Regions from separate parts of the Proteocatella sp. QWL-06 genome, predicted to be linked through region 2. Evidence: riboswitches for the same ligand, from Rfam matches in the RefSeq annotation. Region 2 holds a riboswitch; the other holds the start of a gene.
What was found. A riboswitch is a leader RNA that binds a small molecule or an ion and turns the genes downstream of it on or off. The one in region 2 is predicted to bind FMN.
Positions count from the first base shown of each region.

Region 1 (3,166 bases), 130 kb from region 2:
GTGCCCTCCAAACCTTCCATTTGCGGGCATCGCCCTCTCAAGGTTGACTCTGCTCCCCTGCCTGAGCATCCCCAGGGAGCTCCTCGATATGGTCTCGCTCATCACGTCTGCCGTGAATATATTCGAGCTCATGTGCGACACCGTGAGGCATACTCCATTTACCGCTACGCTGTCTCCCAGCCTGAGGTCGTCAAATATTCTCTTTCCTTCAATCCACAGCCTCGATGACCTTGCGCCTCTTTCGATCCTGACTATCCTTCCTGTCTCTTCGATTATTCCTGTAAACATCTTTCCACCTCATATTCCAGCAGTATGTCCTCATCCATAATCGTGATCTTCCTGTTCTTCATCATGTATGCCATCTCAGGGCTGAATACCCCGATACCTCCGACAGGCCCTTTGGCGTTCTCTCCCCCAAATATCTTTGGCGCGATATATGCCTGCACGCTGCTTACGATTCCAGACTCCAGCGCCGCCGCATTGAGCGTGGATCCACCCTCCAGCAGTATGCTGTCTATCTTCTCTTCTCCCAGCTTCTTCATCAGCATGTTCAGATCAAGATGCCCATCGCGCTCTTTTACTCTTATTACCCTGCATCCAGCGTTTTCAAGGTTTTCAATCCTTAATCTGTCTTTGGTACAGGTTGCCACTATGGTACGTATCCTGTCTGTATTCCTGAACACCTTCGCATCAAGAGGAATCCTGAGCCTGCTGTCACATATTATCCTGATGGGGTCTCTTCCTCCCTCTATCCTGCAGGTAAGCTCAGGATCATCTGCAAGCACAGTGCCCGAGCCCGTCATTATGGCCGTCAGCATGTTCCTTGTCCTGTGAACGTTCTCTCTGGAAACCTCTCCGCTTATCCACCTCGATCTGCCGCTCGAGGTTGCTGTCTTTCCATCGAGAGTCATTGCGTATTTCATGACCACATATGGAGTTCCTGTCCTTATGTAGTGAAAGAATATCCGGTTCAGCGCCTCGCATTCACTTTCGAGCTCTGATATTTCAACGCTTATACCACTTTCTCTGAGAATCTCCATTCCTCTGCCAGCAACAAGCGGATTAGGATCCTTTGCCCCCACGACTACCCTCGATATGCCGCTCCTTATTAAAGCCTCTGTGCAGGGCGGGGTCTTTCCATGATGGCAGCAGGGCTCAAGCGTTACATACATGGTGGCCCCCTCGGGAGATCTGTCTGCGGATCTGAGAGCATTTATCTCTGCATGAGGCCCGCCGTATTCTTCATGATATCCCTGACCTATGATTTCTCCGTCCTTTACTATGACGGCGCCTACCATCGGGTTGGGACTCACCCTGTTTCCGCCTTTAAGTGCCAGCTCCATGGCGAGTCTCATGTAGTTTTCTCTCATAATCCGCTCTCCTTTTTCTTACCAAATAAAAAACCCTGAATATTTAAAATATTCAGGGCTCAAAAATCTGCATAAAAATAAAAAATCTCTGAAATGCGGTTACATTCCAGAGCTCATTTTTTACATGCTGTAAATACAGGAAATGATTCCTGTAAATGTCTTCTTTCATCCAGACTCTACTGTCGGTACTTGAATTGCACAAGTTCAGCCAATTAAGGCTCGCGGACTTTACCGCCGGTCGGGAATTTCACCCTGCCCTGAAGATTCATTATTCAATTTTCTTAAGGATATCATGTCTTTACACCCATGTCAATTATTTTTTCACAAAGATGATTTCTGAAATTATTGACAGTTCCCACGCTATGGTGCTATCATAGTAAAACAACTTTTTTATAAGACCCCAGTTATCCACAAAGAAAGGAATCGAATGTGTATATGATCAAAAACAGAAAAAGCCTCATGTTCCAGATACCGCTGAAAATCGCGGGAATAGTCACAGCCGTAATGCTCGTTATCTGCATCGCGCTGAACATACTTCTCAACAGCATTATTTCAGGAGATGTAAAGAGCGAGATAAGCTATATCTCAAAACACAACGCCAACATTGCCCAGGCCTACCTGGAAAATCTTCAGACTACCTCAAAGGCCCTCGCAATGGAGGTCAACAGGTACCGGTCACTTGATAAGGAATCTGCAGAAAGGATGCTGAAGAATTCCCTTACCGAAATCCTCAAGGATGACAGGATTTTTTCCGCCTACTATGCGTTTGAGCCGGACAGGTTCTTTGAAGATACTCCTCAGGGGCTCTCATACTATGCATTTCGCGACGGCGCTGATGTAGTAATGGATGTGTATAACGACTATGAAACATATTCACCCGCAGATTACTATGCTCCTGCAAGAGACACTCTCTCAACGCACATAACAGAGCCTTACTCATACGAGCTTTCCACAGGTGAGACCGTATGGCTTATAACTCTAAGCAATCCCATCCTCGATGCAAACGGAAATTTCATAGGAGTTGCCAACTGCGACATACTCACAGACGCTATAAGCGGACTTGAATACGACAGAGGCGACTACGAAACAGCCTACAGCTATATGCTCACCAACGGAGCAAGCTATATCGCCCACTCGGCAGACCCTTCCATGGTAGGTACAGTATATGAGTCAGCCGGCGAAAATGATTTCGTGCTGAATGCCTCAAAAAATGGAGAATTCATAATAAGCGAGGGCGACCGCTCCATAGACGGCAGCGGGAAGACCTTCGTAGTGCATTCCCCCGTGAAGATAAGCGGCTTTGACAAATCATGGTCGAGCGTATTCGTAGTGGACCAGAGTGAAGCCCTGGCGCCGGTGAGAAACGTAACTCTAATCGTTATCGCAATAGCGATTGCAGGCGTCCTGATACTTGCTCTTATGGCACTTGCGATACTCAAGAAATCTCTTTCTCCTCTGAATGATGTCATAGACATGGCGGAGCAGATGGGAAAAGGAAATCTGAATACAAAGCTCGATGAATCAAAGATTCCTGAGGACGAGCTCGGAGATCTCATGAGGATATTCACATCCACATCGGAGAGCCTGCATGGATATATAAGCGACATATCATATATACTCGAAAACATTGCCTCAGGAAATCTCCAGCTCGAAGTAGATCGTGAATACGAAGGCGATTTCCAGAAAATAAAGGATTCCCTCAACAACATAATCTACTCTCTGAATGAAGTACTTGCCGAGATGCAGCAGGCATCAGGTCAAGTCTCATTAAGCTCAGATCAGGTTTCGAGCGCATC
Region 1 covers NZ_CM178755.1:2,348,262-2,351,427, forward strand. Annotated here, with positions in the region: gene AC4PGZ_RS11240 (riboflavin synthase) at 1-288, opposite strand, end outside; gene ribD (bifunctional diaminohydroxyphosphoribosylaminopyrimidine deaminase/5-amino-6-(5-phosphoribosylamino)uracil reductase RibD) at 273-1,370, opposite strand; FMN riboswitch at 1,524-1,639, opposite strand; gene AC4PGZ_RS11250 (methyl-accepting chemotaxis protein) at 1,806-3,166, shown strand, end outside.
Region 1: another riboswitch for FMN. It lies ahead of ribD (bifunctional diaminohydroxyphosphoribosylaminopyrimidine deaminase/5-amino-6-(5-phosphoribosylamino)uracil reductase RibD); the one in region 2 lies ahead of AC4PGZ_RS11790 (ECF transporter S component).

Region 2 (3,166 bases):
AATTCAGGATGCCTGGCTCCAGCTTTTCACTCTCCGGCCCTAACATAATACTCAATACAGCAATGGCTGACTCTCTCAGGGAATTTGCCGACAGGCTTGAATCCTTACTCTCCGGCTGCGGCATGGATAATCTTCACAGGGTCGTCACGGAAATACTGAGAGAAGACATTAGAAACCACAAGAGGATAATATTCAACGGAAACGGATACTCAAGGCAGTGGGAGCAGGAAGCTAGCGATCGTGGACTCGAAAACATAAGGTCTTCCGCAGATGCATTTCGAAAGCTCTGCACCGAAAAGAGCCTTTCCCTTTTCTCTGTTCACGGCGTATTCACTCGGGAGGAAGCCGAATCAAGGTGCCGGGTGATGCTTGATAATTACTGCAAGGTAATATCCATAGAGGCGCTTACAATGCTTGACATAGTTAGAAAGGATATCCTTCCTTCTGCGATAGCATACACGCAGACTCTCATAAACTATCACAGCGGACTGGCTGAATTTACTGCTACTTCGGAGAGGATTCCATCCCACTCTCTGATTTCAAGGCTTTCATCTCTTGCAAACTCCCTCATCAGACGCTCTGACGAGCTTGAGTCTATGCTTACACGCTCAAGAAACATTTTAGATCTTCAGGAAGCTGCAAGATACATGGGAGAGGATGTCACCTCTGCCATGAACCTTCTCCGGACGTCAGCAGACGAGATAGAGATGCTGCTGCCTTCAGAGCTCATGCCATACCCTTCGTACAGCGAGCTTCTTTTTTCTATATAAATTTTTACTAACAGGTTTTTCATGACACGTTTTTTCTAATACTGTTTTCAGGGCAATCTAAAAGGGTGGACGTGACGTCCACCCTTCTTCTTTTAAATATTAGCTCACTTTGCTGAAATTTTTATTATATTATCTTTTCTTAAGCACTGGTGACACTTTTTTGTATATCAGTATGGTAACTATGCTCACTACTATACCCTTGAATATGTTGAATGGAACTATTCCATAAAGTACAAGCGATGGAAGGTCATGAATAAGCGGTGTTATAGCGCTTCCCATTGCTATTATAGCCTCTACCGGCATTATCTTTGAATAGAAAGGAAGAAGCACGAAAAGATTGAAGAATCCCCCTGCTACCGTCATTGCTGCAGTTCCTGCGAGGCATCCTATTATAGCGCCTTTCTTGTTGTGATGAAGCTTGTAGAAATAGCTTGCTGCAAATACATACGAAGCTCCTACTATGAAGTTTCCAAGCTCCCCAACGCCTCCTGTAGACGTCTTTGTGATGAAGTGTATCAGATTCTTTATAAGCTGTATAAGGACTCCGGCTATCGGAGATATTGCAAATCCGCCTATCAGTGCAGGTATGTCTGAAAAGTCAAGCTTAAGGAATGCGGGAAATATCGGAATAGGGAATTCCAGGAACATTATGATGTATGCGATAGCAGAAAGCATACCTATTTTTACTACTGATTTCGTTTCCATTCTGGCACCTTTTTTCAATTCAATTCTGTTTTCCATTTTTATTCTCTCCTTAATTATTAAAATTTATATTATATTTTAATAATGTCCGAGGGTATGATATTTGAGCAAAAAAAACCCAGGTGGAATCACCTGGGGCTAATTGTCTTTATCAGTCATTAACATCAATATATTCATATAATGAATAAATCGATATCACAGCACTGCTAACAATCTTCTCTCATCCAGACTTTACTGTCGGTACTTGAATTTCACAAGTTCAGCCATTTACGGCTCGCGGACTTTACCGCCGGTAGGGAATCTCACCCTGCCCCGAAGACATATTACAACTTAATTATATTACATGTATTCATATTTGTAAATACCCTAATTATCATTCATTTCTGAGACTCTCAAGCGCGCTCAGGTTCATGGCTCTCTTTGCAGGAAGATATCCCGCAAGGACTCCTATTCCTGTAGAGAATGCCAGAGTGGAAAGCGCAAGCCAGACAGGTATTATGGATATTGATGATCCTCCCATTCCCATGGATGCTCCAAATGCAGCTCCGAGGAATGTGTTGAGTATATAGGAGAGGCCATAGCTCAGAATCAGGCCTATTATGCCTCCGAGAAATCCTATGAAGGCTGCCTCGAACAGGAACAGATACTTGATGTCTCTTATATTTGCGCCTATTACCTTCATTATCCCTATTTCCTTTGTTCTCTCATATATAGACATTATCATAGTGTTAGATATTCCAAGTGCCGCAACAAGCATGGATACTGCTCCTATCCCTCCAAGGACCGCCTGTATCATGCCGGAGGTCTTTTTCATTTCATCGAGCATGTCGTTGAGGCTGAAGCTCTGGAGTCCCATGTCCTTGATGCTCGTGGAGATCGATTTTACCATGTCTATGTCTTCCACATATACCTTGGCATTCGTGTACTCCTTTTTCTTGCTCTGATAGTTCCCCTGAGCCTTTGCAGTCTCTTCATTTATTTTTTTCACGGTCTCTATGTTCATATATGCGGTATAGCTGGTATCATCGTTCTCGTTTTCCAGTATTCCTATTCCCTGAGCGTCATAGATGATGTAGTCGACCTTTTCTCCGCCCGAGTTGTCGCTCTTGTATCTTTCTCCATAGTTCTGATCAGCCGTGAGCTTGAGCCTGTTTGAGATGACGTCTACAGGAGGCTCTCCTGATTCGCTGTATCCTCCCGTGCTTGAATATGGATTGTAGAACCACATTGGCACGTTTCTTCCAAACAGTATCGCATATTTATCGTTTCCAGCCAGATTTCTTCCTTCCCTGAGTTCATATCCGAATTTCTCGAACACTTCAGGATCTACGCCTGTTATGCTTACTCCGGCAACATATTTTCCTATCCCTATCTTCATATAGGCTGTCTCTATGGGCGTTATCGCCGTAACTCCATCAAGCTTTGCTATATCTGCTATGGCCTTGTCATCGAGCTTTGCCTGCTTCTGCTGTCCGCTCGAGTCCATAACCATTCCCCCGCCTGAATATATGTCTATCGTATGGAGGTTCCCAAAGCTCTTTATCTGTTCTTCAAAGCTCGAGCTGAGACCTATTCCAAGCGATACCATAACCGTAATGGCGCAGGTTCCGATAATTACTCCCATTATTGCCAGGATGCTCCTGGTCTTTCTTCTGAGAAGGTTCTTTATCCCCATCGTCATAAGGTCTGCGAAA
Region 2 covers NZ_CM178755.1:2,473,853-2,477,018, forward strand. Annotated here, with positions in the region: gene AC4PGZ_RS11785 (glutamine synthetase III family protein) at 1-770, shown strand, start outside; gene AC4PGZ_RS11790 (ECF transporter S component) at 900-1,511, opposite strand; FMN riboswitch at 1,681-1,796, opposite strand; gene AC4PGZ_RS11795 (ABC transporter permease) at 1,846-3,166, opposite strand, start outside.